Regions from separate parts of the Sphingobacterium sp. BS-2 genome, predicted to be linked through region 1. Evidence: riboswitches for the same ligand, from Rfam matches in the RefSeq annotation. Region 1 holds a riboswitch; each other region holds the start of a gene.

Region 1 (3,118 bases):
TATTAATTTTGTATTTCATTTAAAAACCATGGGTAAGAAAACAAAAAAAACGGAAGTTGACGTCGTTCTGATTGGTGGAGGTATCATGAGCGCGACGTTAGGTACGTTAATTAATGAGCTAAGTCCAGATATTAATATAGAGATAATCGAGCGTTTGGATGTTGTTGCTGCAGAGAGTTCAGATGCGTGGAATAATGCCGGTACAGGTCACTCAGCACTTTGTGAACTAAACTATACACCAGAGCAGCCTGATGGAAGTGTGAAAATTGATAAGGCAATCAGTATTGCCGAACAATATGAGATTTCTAAGCAGTTTTGGTCTTACCTAGTAGAAAAGAATATTATCAAGAATCCTAATCACTTTATCCGTCGTGTTTCGCATATGTCGGCAGTATTCGGCGATAAAGATGTGCAATTCTTGAAAACCAGATTTGAGACCATGACCAAACAAAATTTATTCAAAGGTATGGAGTATACCGAGGATAAAGCATTGTTGAAGGAATGGGTTCCCTTGATGATGGAAGGCAGATCAGCTGATGAGGCTATTGCTGCTACAAAGATGGATATCGGTACTGATGTGAACTTCGGTGCTCTTACCAGAGATTTGATTACCTACTTGGATGGGAAAGATAACATCAAGTTGTCCTTGAACCAAGAAGTTAAAGATATTGACCGTGAAGATGATGGCAGATGGGAAGTAGAAGTTAAAGATTTGAAAACAGGCAAGAAAAGAGAAATCTTGGCGAAGTTTGTTTTCATCGGTGCAGGTGGCCACTCTTTATTATTGTTAGAGAAATCAGGAATCCCTGAAGCGAAAGGCTATGGTGGTTTCCCAGTGGGTGGACAATGGTTGAGATGTAATAATGAAGAGATCATTAAACAACACCATGCTAAGGTTTATGGTAAAGCGTCAGTAGGAGCGCCTCCGATGTCGGTTCCCCATTTGGATACCCGTTATATCGATGGAAAACAAGCTTTGTTGTTTGGTCCTTATGCAGGTTTTTCAACTAAATTCTTGAAAAAAGGATCTTATTTCGACCTACCAGCCTCGATTAAACTTTCGAATATCGGTCCGATGCTATCGGCAGGTTTGGATAACTTACCATTGACTAAATATTTGATCACCGAGGTAATGAAGAAACCTCAGGACAAATTAGATTCCTTGAAACAATTTATGCCTACCGCTAAATTAGAAGATTGGGAAATCGAAAAAGCAGGGCAACGTGTTCAGGTTATCAAGAAAGACCCGAAACATGGGGGGATCTTGGAATTCGGAACTGAGGTAGTTTCAAGTGCAGATGGTTCTATAGCTGCCTTGTTGGGGGCATCACCAGGTGCATCGACTTCAGTAGCGATCATGATCAATCTGTTGAAGAGATGTTTCCCAGATCGTGCAAAATCTGACTCTTACCGTAAAAAATTGCGTGAGATGATCCCATCTTGGGGCAAGAAATTAAATGATGACGCCGAGCTGTGTCAATCAACTAGAAATCGTACTTCTGCTATTTTGCAGATCGATAAATAATATTTACAATACTTATGGGGTGCTAATATGTCCCGTTGCAAACGGGACATATTTTAGGCTGAGATGATACCCAATTCTGATTTTATTCAGAATGAACCTGATCCAGGTAATGCTGGCGTAGGAATAATAAAAATCCTTTCCCTTATCTCCATAAGTGCTTTTACCATTCAGCGAAATTGGAGGAAATCTTTAATAACATCATTCAAACATTGCAGCAGGCTTCCTGGTTGGAAAGGTTTTCTGTAATCTGTGGAATCATTCAAGTCTTATTGTCCAAGAACAATAAAGTATCCAACTATCTATTTGGGATTTTAGGGATTACTACCGGTATGTTGGTACTGTACAATGCTGGACTTTATGCTGAAATCGCCTTGCAAATCTATTACTTGGTCATGAGTATTTATGGTTGGTGGTTTTGGGTTAGCAATAAGACTGCGAAAGAACAGCCTATTACCCATGCGACTAAGCAAGAATGGATCACCGTCCTCAGCATCGTATTTGGAGGTTTCTTGATCTTTTATTTTTTGCTTCGCAGCATTACCAATTCCGATGTACCCATCTGGGATGCGTGGGTGACTTCCACTGCCTGGGCAGGAATGTGGCTATTGGCAAAAAGAAAAATAGAGAATTGGATATTGCTCAATATCAGTAACTTTTTTGCCATCCCACTTTTGATCCATAAGGACCTCTACCTTTTCGCTGCATTGACTACCTTTTTATTTGTGGTTGCTATTTTTGGCTTCCTGAATTGGCAGCGTATTATGAAATCCCAAAATTTAGAATTAAAAACAAACCCTTAAATGTTGACATCAGAACAAATCCAAATCATAAAAGAATTACAGGCTGTGGGTATCAAGAATAAAACCCTTAGCGGGGAACAGCTAGCGCTTGCATATCAAAACAATTGGTTTAACCTCTGGGTTCCAAAATCATTAAACGGCTTGGAGATGTCATTCCCGGAAGGCTTGGACTTATTGGAAGAGATTGCCTATTGGGATGGGGGATTGGCCTGGACGGTGACTTTATGTGCTGGAGCGAATATGTTTGCTGGATTTATCCAGCCAGAATTTGCGCAGAAACTATGGTCTGATCCCAAGATCTGTTTGGGCGGAAGTGGAAGGGTCGGAGGGAAGGCCATTGATGTTGGCGATCATTATGTGGTTTCCGGTTTTTGGAGCTATGCAACTGGGGCTCCGCATTTAACGCATTTCACCTTTAATGCCGAAATCATTGAAAATGGAGAACTGGTTAAGGATAAATCTGGACAGGCTAAATATTATTCATTTCTGGTGCCAAAAGATGATGTCCTGATCCATTATGATTGGGATACCATTGGCTTGGAATGTACCGCTAGCCATTCGTTTTCCTTTCAGGACCTCAAAGTACCAAAGGAAAATGCTTTTGTACTGGATCCGAAATATAAGCAATCTGATTCGGCACTATTCAATATTCCTTTTATGCCATTTGCAGAATTGACCCTATTGGTGAATTATGTTGGGATGTTTAAACGGTTTTTAGACCTGTGCGAAAAGTATTACTTCGAGAAGTCAAAGGATGTGAATTGGGCAGAAAAGCATAGCAAAGTTCGATTTA
Region 2 (3,118 bases), on a different contig from region 1:
TCCTCAAGGTCGTAGTAGCGATTGGACCGATGGCTGGAAACAACTGTTTTGCAAATGATGCTCCTCCTTGCACACAAATCATGGAAAATATCGCTGCAGCAACAGCAACATTGGTATTTCGAATTTTGGCTGACATGGTCAATCGATACTTTTAAATTGACTCCAAAAATAGCCTTTCATTTTATAAAAAGCAGGCGATTGTTGACAATTAATTAGCTAAAGAGTTTCCATATTTAATAATCTTAATCAAAATGTTAAATATAGTTATCGCTACGACACAAAGCTTTTAGATTTAGTAAATTAGACTGGATGATTTATTTTCATCTAAAGAAAATGAACGCTTAATCACAAAGCAATGGCATTAAAACCGATTATTATCTCCTTTCTTTTATTTCTATATAGTTTGGTGGCCTTTTCCCAAGCCCAAAAGAGATATACCGGAACTATCTATTCGAGCGACAGTACTTTGCTGATCAAGAATGTGGATGTCATGAATCAAAGAACCAAACAGATGCTACGTTCGGATTTTGATGGTTCTTTTGGAATTGATGCTCGCCCTTCTGATAGCATTACCTTTGTACATCCCCACTGGAACCGGTTCAGCATCTTGGCGGAAGAGCTTGAAGAAAATGTTTTTCTGCAGAAAAAAGCCATTGTGATTGATGAGGTCGTGGTTATGGGGAACACAAAGGCAGCAAAGCTGAAAGAGCTGCAAAGCATGAAAAATGATCTCAATGTAAAAGGTGGTTTATACTATTCAGGGAACCCTCCTTGGCAGCTGCTCTTGCCTTTTGGTATGCCTACCATTACTTATTTCTATGAAAAATTCAGCAAAGCAGGCCGGAATGCCAGAAGATTTGAGGAGTTTATGCAGCAGGAGATCCATAATATGGAGGTTGACCAGATCTTCAATAAGGCAACCATCAGCGATATCATTCCCATGGAAGATGAAGAGCTAGAGCTCTTTATGGTCGCATACCGTCCCGACTTTGAGGTCGCCCAATATTGGACCACGTATGACTTGCATGTGTATGTCAAAAAATATTACAAAGAATTTAAGGAAAAGAATGATGCTGAAAGATTGATTCTAAAGTAGTTTAGGGCTTTAGACGGAGTTTCTTTTCGGTAAAGATTCAAATGCATATTTATATAAAAATCACAAATAATTTCTTTTAGTTAACTCGTTTAGCTAACTTGCCAATGCTTTAGGGGTGTCTGCGTTAAATGCAGGCTGAGATTTTACCCTTACAACCTGATCTAGATCATACTAGCGTAGGGAAAAGTAAAATATCATTCATGGGTGCGTCCTGCACTTAGAGTAGATATTCCTAAAGCATTAATGCTTAAATAATAATTCAGGAATGCTACTTATTATCAATAATCAGACGAAACAGTACAAGAAGTCTCCTTTGAGCTTGGAGGAATTAATGGAATTGGAGCTGAAAGGCAAGACCAAAGGTGTTGCTATTGCGCTAAACTACCAAGTCATCCCAAGGAACAATTGGGCTGATACCTTATTGACTGATAACGATTCTATCCTAATCATAACCGCAACTCAAGGCGGATAACCCTTAAATTTTTGAAGACATGACAGAGCAAAAGATTACGACCCATCCTTTTCCAAATTCCAAAAAGGTATTTATTCCAGGAAACCTTCATCCCATCCAAGTTGCGATGCGGGAAATTTCCCTAAGCCCAACTAAATTGAGCAATGGTGGTTTGGAAATAAATCCAGCAGTTACGATCTATGATACTTCGGGTCCTTATACGGATGTGAGCTGTGAAATCGATATCCGAAAAGGATTGGAAAGGATCAGGGATCAGTGGATTCTAGATAGAAATGATGTCGAAATTTTAGAGGGCATCAGTTCAGCGTATGGACAGAAAAGATTACATGACTCGAGTTTAGATGATTTGCGCTTCGCTTACAACCATAGACCCAAAAGAGCTGCTGTAGGACAAAATGTAACCCAGTTACACTATGCTAAAAAAGGGATCATCACAGCGGAAATGGAATATGTTGCCATTCGCGAGAATCAAAGAATAGAACAATTGCAGGCCGCTACAAAAGGAATGGCTGATCAACATAAAGGCGAAAGTTTTGGTGCCAATACGCCGAAATTAATTACGCCAGAGTTTGTACGGGATGAAATAGCCGCAGGAAGGGCCATTATCCCCAATAACATCAACCATCCTGAAAGTGAGCCAATGATCATTGGGCGAAACTTCTTAGTGAAGATCAATGCTAACATCGGTAATAGTGCTGTCAGTTCAAGTATTGAGGAGGAAGTTGAAAAAGCAGTTTGGGCATGCCGTTGGGGTGCTGACACCATCATGGACCTTTCGACTGGTAAGAACATACATGAAACCCGCGAGTGGATAATTAGAAATTCTCCTGTTCCAATCGGAACGGTGCCGATATACCAGGCTTTGGAAAAGGTAAAGGGAGTTCCTGAGGATTTGACTTGGGAGATTTTTAAAGATACGTTGATTGAACAGGCTGAACAAGGGGTATCTTACTTTACCATCCATGCAGGTGTTTTGTTGAGGTATATCCATTTAACGGCAAAAAGGGTGACAGGGATAGTTTCTAGAGGTGGTTCTATCATGGCAAAATGGTGCTTGTACCATCATAAGGAAAACTTCTTGTATACGCATTTTGAGGAAATCTGCGAAATCATGAAACAATACGATGTTGCCTTTTCTTTAGGTGATGGGCTTAGACCGGGTTCTATTGCGGATGCCAATGATGCGGCTCAATTTGCAGAGCTGGAAACCCTTGGCGAACTCACCAAAATAGCTTGGAAGCATGATGTCCAGGTCATGATCGAAGGGCCAGGACACGTTCCTATGCACATGATCAAAGAGAACATGGAAAAGCAATTGGAAGAGTGTGATGAGGCCCCATTCTATACTTTAGGCCCTCTCACAACTGATATTGCACCAGGATATGACCATATCACCTCTGCCATCGGCGCTGCTATGATCGGTTGGTACGGCTGCGCAATGCTGTGCTATGTGACTCCGAAAGAGCATTTAGGACTGCCTAACAAAAAAGACGTTAAGGATGGTGTAATCACCTATAAACTTGCTGCCCACGCTGCTGATTTAGCGAAAG
Region 3 (3,118 bases), on a different contig from region 1:
GGCCATCTCGTTATTATCGGGAATGCTGAAGAAGAAAGCACCTTATTGGAAGCCGGTATCATACGTGCCTCTAGCTTGATCGTGTTCCTGGAAAACGAACAGACCGTAATTGAAATCATTGAGTCCGTCCAAGATATCTACGACAAATCAAAATGTCAGAACAATTTACTCTGTTTCCTACATATCAGTAGTCCCCGGTTAATTGACTTAGTCAAAAACACTGGAATCCACTTAGATAACAACCAAATCCAACTTCGGTTCTTCAATATCCACAAGATGTTGGCTAGACAGTTTTTCTCGCAATTCCCAATAGATCTGCAGCGATCTGGAAAGAAACTTTCCGACATCAATAAAATAGTATTTTTAGGTTATGGGGATTTTGCAAAAGCAATGTTAATCCAAGCCATGCGGATTTTCCATATTTCTGTTGAAAACGATCTTAAAATAGCTGTTTATTCCGAGCAAGCTGAAAAAGACAGGAATTACTTCAAGGAGCAATATCCTAAAGCCAATAAGATATTCCCTATTGAATTCCACAATTTTCAAGGCACCTACAATGAATTGGTAGCAAGGGAAGACCTGTTGGAAAAAGGCGATGAAACCTTGTTTATTACTGCATTTGATCAAGATCAGACCAACCTCAACACAGCGCTTGAGCTATTGGACAAAACCCAGAACAGTAATTTTCCAATTTACGTGCTCAATGCTGAAGGCAAAGGACTGCGGAAATTAATCCGATATTCGGAAGAAAGCGATAGGATTAAATTCTTTGGACAGATGGAAGACATCTGTAACCTAGAATTCATTACCGGGAATAAGCAGGATAAACTGGCACAAGCCATCCATGATGATTACCGAAAACTGCTTTCAGGGGCTAGTTCCGAAAGTGCTAAATATACCTCTGATTGGCTTACTTTGAGTGAAGATGCAAAAGATGCCAGTCGCGCACAAGCTGACCATATCCCCTATAAGTTTTTATTGACCCATAAGGATTGGCCAGCAAGCAATCCAGATCAACTAAATTTTAGTGATGATGAAGTGGAAACCTTAGCCATTATCGAGCATAACCGCTGGATGGCGCACCGTTATATTAATGGTTGGGATTATGGGGAAGTCCGAAATGATGGGCAGAAACTCCACCCTTCCCTTATCCCTTGGGAGGTACTCAGTGAGAGTGAAAAACAGAAAGATCGCGATACCATCTTAAGAATAAAGATACTTTTGAACGAATAAAAAAGCTATAGCCCAAGAATTTGTCTTTGCAGATTGTTTGGGCTATATTTGATTGGCTTTAGGGGTATTCTGATAAGAATTGAGATAGACCCTTTGAACCTGATACGGTTAAAACCGTCGTAGGGAAAAGCATAATTGCTTGGCAAACCTAATTGCCTTTTCCCTTCCCTTTAGCCGTTATTGTTTTTAATTTTTCAAATAATGGAAAACGACATTTATCATTTATTGACTCAAGTCCGAGAAAAATCTCCACTAGTTCAAAACATTACAAATTTTGTGGTCATGAACAATACCGCAAACGCGCTATTGGCACTTGGTGCATCCCCTATCATGGTCCATGCAGAAGAGGAACTGGAGGAAGTCCTGAGTTTCTGCAATTCCTTGGTCATCAACATCGGTACGCTCAGCAAGCCTTGGGCAGACAATATGATCTTGGCAGCTCAACTAGCCAATAAGCTAGGCAAACCTTGGGTACTGGATCCCGTAGGCGCAGGTATCTCTTCACTACGAAATGAAACCCTACAGGCCCTTATGTTATTAAAACCAACTGTCATTCGTGGCAATGCCTCTGAAATCATCGCGCTCCAAAACTTCAACCGTAAAAGTGTTAAAGGTGTGGACAGCACCCATTCAAGCAGCTATGCCCTAGAAGCAGGGAAATTACTGCAAAAGGAAACTGGCTCCATCATTTGCATCTCTGGTGCTACAGATTATGTTATTTCCGAGAATGAGATCACTGAAATCAAAAACGGAACCTCTGTAATGACCAAAGTGACTGGAATGGGCTGTACAGCTTCTGCCATTACTGGGGCATTTATTGGCTTAGCGAAGCACCCCTACCAAGAAGCTGTAGCCGGGGTGGCTATCACAAGTCTTGCCGGCGAATTGGCCGCCAAAATCTCGAAAGGGCCAGGAAGTCTACAACTTAATTTTTATGATATCCTATTCAATCTCGCTAAAGAACAGATCTTGGGTAATCTAAAAATAAAAAGATATGCCAATCCATCCTGATTTCCCCTACCCCCTCTATTTGGTGATTTCAGAAAAAGATTGTGTTAACATGGATTGGCTACAAGTAGCTGAAGAAGCCATATTAGGCGGTGTGGATATCATTCAATTACGTGAAAAGAACCTCTCCCATGCAGCTTACCTAAAAAAGGCCAGGGCATTGAAGAAAATTACAGATCACTATCAAGTTCCATTGATCATCAATGATGCTCAAGACATTGCAGTTGAAATCCAAGCATGGGGAGTCCATGTCGGGCTCTCTGACACACAACCTTTAGCCATTGTCGAAAAATATGGGAATCAACTGAAAATCGGTTGGTCTTTGGAATACAAGAACCAACTGGAAAGCCCTCAAATGAATGCAACCCATCATTTAGGTCTGAGCCCTATTTTCAAAACAGCTACGAAGACCAATACGGTAACCACTTGGGGATTTGAAGGAATCAAGGAAATAAAAGGCTTGACCGACAAACCACTGATCGCCATTGGTGGAATGAACCCAAGCAATGCCAGACAGGCATTTGAAGCCGGAGCAGATTCTGTTGCAGTCGTGTCTGCAATTTGTAGCAGTACAGACCCTAGAAAAGCAGCAGAAGATTTGAAAGGATTATTAAAATGAAAGAAAACAAGAAATATAAAGTACCCACCGTTCTCAGTATTGCCGGATTTGATGGAAGTGGCGGAGCAGGCATCCAAGCCGATACCAAAACGATATCATCCCTAGGTTGCTATGCCATGAATGTCTTGACGGCTTTGCCGGTGCAAAACACCCAAGGCGTCAAAAACATCTTCGATATCCCTGTGGAGGCTGTAAAAGAGCAATTGGATTGCCTCTTTGAAGATATCTATCCGGATAGTATCAAAATCGGAATGGTAC
Region 4 (3,118 bases), on a different contig from region 1:
TGACAAATTTCTTAACTACCGACACGCTTATATGGTTTTCTTAAGGACTTCAAAATTGCGGAACCCTTTGATCACATCAGATTCTTGATAATCCACTTGGGATACTTCGGCATGTTCAGGACCCTCTTGGCAAAAGTCCAATAAAGACTCTAGGGCGAATCTATCGCCCTCAGCTTCTATATATACAGATCCATCCGGTTCGTTCTTCACAAAACCCTTTACCTTCAATTGATCAGCAACAGCTTTTGTAGAAGCCCTGAAAAAGACTCCTTGAACTTTACCTTGAACCTTAATATTCCAATGTTTCATGAATACAAAGGTATAAGAAGAAATAGAATTAGAAACTATCTAATTCTTCTTACCTTAACTTTTGGATTAAGTTTGAAGGTATCCATCCCTTCCAATAGTACCAAACCTGGCTTCTTCCCAACTTCCAAAGACCCTAATTCGCTTTCTAAGTTCAATGCTTTTGCACCGTTCAAAGTAGCCCATTTGATGGTCTCATTGAAATCCAAATCTGGGAACTCTTTGTGGATTACCTTTAATTCCTCCAGAATATCCAAGGTATCATTCGATGCCAAACTGTCGGTACCAATAACGATGTCATGGCCACCCAATAAGAAATTGTCGATTTTTGGAATTCTATCCTCGATATATAGGTTGGCTTTTGGACAGAAACAGAAATAAACAGATCTCCCCATTCTATCCACAAAGTCCAAATCCTTAATGGAGGTATAGGTATTGTGTACCAAAATCAATTTGTTCTTACTCGGAATATAAGGAAGAAATGATTGCAGGGAGTTTCTAGCTTGAGCTCTAAAATCTTCCAAAACCATGTCCATCTTTTTGAAAAACTCCAAGAATTCACCTTTTTTATAGCGGAAAAGCTTGTTCTCTTCATCACTTTCCTGATTATGGATACTGATGATATTATCTTCGCTGATAGCCTTCTTCAAGGTCTTAAACAAGAACTTGGATCCGGAATAAGGGGCGTGAGGGGTAATTGAGGAATGTTTATAATCAAAATGGAATTCAATTTCCTTAGCATTATCGATTCTAGTAACGACCTCCTCTTTATTGGTTGCCATTACTTCTACGAATGTATGGTATTTGATAGGACTGTTCTCCTTGATCTTAGCGGTCACTGCGGAGTTGACGTGGTCACCAACAGCTTGGATGCCGTTATCATACATCATCTTGTCAGCTTCTTCCATTGCAGCTTCTAATTTACTCTCATGGTTACCGCGTTCATTGATTACAGCAGAAAGAAATGAAGGTAATCCTGTACTCCTCGGCACAACACCTAATAAATGGGAAAGTTCCAAATGGCAATGAGCATTTACAAATCCAGGAATTAAAGCTCCTTTGAATTGTTCCACTAAATTTTCATCTATTTCACCTGGATTGAAAACACCTTTCACAATCCCTTGATCATCCATCGCGACAACCCCCCTTTTAATAGCAGGACCGGCAACAGGAAACACAACATCAGCAGCGTAATACTTCATAAGAAATTAATAGTTCCGTTTTTTTAAAGTTAGCGTAATTTGCCCATTGATGGCAATGTTGGCAATTTACAAAAAAATATAATGAGTTTAACTAATAAAATAATAATTACGAACTTGTTACAATAATATTTAAATTTTGTTTTATTTATCCAAAAGATTAGATTTGCCGCATCGAATAGGGGTGCCTTGTTGTAAAACACAAATAAAGGCTGAGATTATACCCTGTATTTCAAGTGTTTACAAGAAATACATACCTGATCTGGATAATGCCAGCGTAGGGAAAGGGCGGTTAAATAGAACTTGTTGTGACCCCTTACAGCAAGAAAGTTTAACTCTTTAAAACATTTTTTTATTATGTTTAACAAGCTTTGGGCAACTTTAGCCTTATGTTTGCTAGTACTTGCGAGCTATGCGCAGCAAAACTTAACTGTTAGGGTTTTAGACAAATCTGGAGCACCTGCAGACGCCGCAACCGTGTCCATCGACGGACAATCTAAATCAACCAATAAAGACGGAATTGTCGTTTTTGGCAATCTAAGCAAAGGTCTCCATGACTTAAAAATTTCTTTTATTGGTTATAAATCCGAAATTTTAAGAATAAATCCAGAAAATCAAGCTAATTTTTCCATTCAATTAAAAGACAGGGTCTATGAATTCGAAGAAGTTTATGTAACTGCAACTCGTGCAAAAGAAAACTCTGCGACCACTTTCAAAACCATCAGCAAGGAAGAAATCAAGAAAAACAACCTTGGCCAGGACATTCCTTACCTCCTTGACCAGACGCCCGGAGTGGTGATTGGATCCGATGCAGGAGCAGGAATTGGTTATACGAACATGACCATCCGAGGATCCGATAACGAACGTATCAATGTCACCTTGAATGGCATCCCCCTGAATAACCCAGAAAGCATGGGTTCTTTCTTTGTAAACCTTCCTGACTTTGCTTCTAGCACAGAAAGTATACAGATCCAACGGGGTATCGGTACTTCTACCAATGGACCAGCTGCTTTTGGTGCTTCATTAAACTTCCAGACGGATGCCCTAGAGACTAAGCCTTACCTAGAGTTCAATAACTCGTTCGGCTCTTATAACTCTTGGAAAAATACCTTGAAAGCAGGGTCTGGATTGATCAACAATAAATTCGCTTTCAACGCCAGGTTATCCAGGATTTCTTCTGATGGCTATGTTGATAGAGCTTCATCGAATTTAAAGTCTTTTTATGTAGATGCAGGCATGTATACCGATAAGCATACCCTCAAAGCGACTGTGTTCTCAGGTAAGGAAAAAACTTACCAAGCCTGGTATGGCCTTACAGAACCATTGTTCACAGGAAACAAAGAAAGAATCGAAGAATACGCCGATAACCTTTGGTTGTTCGATGCAGAGCGAGAAAGGTTCTTAAACGGTGACCGTAAATACAATTACTACACTTACGATAACCAGACGGACAACTATACGCAAACACATGCTCACTTGAACTATTCCTACCGTCCTTCAGAAAAAATGACCTTTAATACTGCCCTTCACTATACCCGCGGTGCTGGTTATTATGAAGAATTCAGGCCGTTGGACGGATTAGATCATTATGGAATTGACCCAATAATAGTCAA

Evidence for each region. Region 1 has a riboswitch for thiamine pyrophosphate ahead of pnuC (nicotinamide riboside transporter PnuC). Riboswitches for the same ligand answer to the same signal wherever they lie in the genome.
Region 2: another riboswitch for thiamine pyrophosphate. It lies ahead of thiS (sulfur carrier protein ThiS); the one in region 1 lies ahead of pnuC (nicotinamide riboside transporter PnuC).
Region 3: another riboswitch for thiamine pyrophosphate. It lies ahead of thiM (hydroxyethylthiazole kinase); the one in region 1 lies ahead of pnuC (nicotinamide riboside transporter PnuC).
Region 4: another riboswitch for thiamine pyrophosphate. It lies ahead of ACK2WI_RS16605 (TonB-dependent receptor plug domain-containing protein); the one in region 1 lies ahead of pnuC (nicotinamide riboside transporter PnuC).

What each region holds. Positions count from the first base shown of each region.
Region 1 is NZ_JBIXGO010000010.1:42,932-46,049, reverse strand. Features, by position in the region: gene ACK2WI_RS03280 (malate:quinone oxidoreductase) at 29-1,525, shown strand; TPP riboswitch at 1,531-1,666, shown strand; gene pnuC (nicotinamide riboside transporter PnuC) at 1,702-2,325, shown strand; gene ACK2WI_RS03270 (acyl-CoA dehydrogenase) at 2,326-3,118, shown strand, end outside.
Region 2 is NZ_JBIXGO010000017.1:259,102-262,219, reverse strand. Features, by position in the region: gene ACK2WI_RS09945 (EamA family transporter) at 1-136, opposite strand, end outside; gene ACK2WI_RS09940 (hypothetical protein) at 356-1,096, shown strand; TPP riboswitch at 1,198-1,296, shown strand; gene thiS (sulfur carrier protein ThiS) at 1,362-1,568, shown strand; gene thiC (phosphomethylpyrimidine synthase ThiC) at 1,588-3,118, shown strand, end outside.
Region 3 is NZ_JBIXGO010000009.1:137,522-140,639, forward strand. Features, by position in the region: gene ACK2WI_RS03055 (NAD-binding protein) at 1-1,233, shown strand, start outside; TPP riboswitch at 1,284-1,376, shown strand; gene thiM (hydroxyethylthiazole kinase) at 1,435-2,244, shown strand; gene thiE (thiamine phosphate synthase) at 2,228-2,860, shown strand; gene thiD (bifunctional hydroxymethylpyrimidine kinase/phosphomethylpyrimidine kinase) at 2,857-3,118, shown strand, end outside.
Region 4 is NZ_JBIXGO010000021.1:105,016-108,133, forward strand. Features, by position in the region: gene ACK2WI_RS16590 (polysaccharide biosynthesis C-terminal domain-containing protein) at 1-25, opposite strand, end outside; gene ACK2WI_RS16595 (acylphosphatase) at 28-309, opposite strand; gene ACK2WI_RS16600 (amidohydrolase family protein) at 345-1,508, opposite strand; TPP riboswitch at 1,676-1,806, shown strand; partial or broken gene ACK2WI_RS16605 (TonB-dependent receptor plug domain-containing protein) at 1,863-2,513, shown strand; partial or broken gene ACK2WI_RS16610 (hypothetical protein) at 2,489-2,560, shown strand; gene ACK2WI_RS16615 (TonB-dependent receptor) at 2,634-3,118, shown strand, end outside.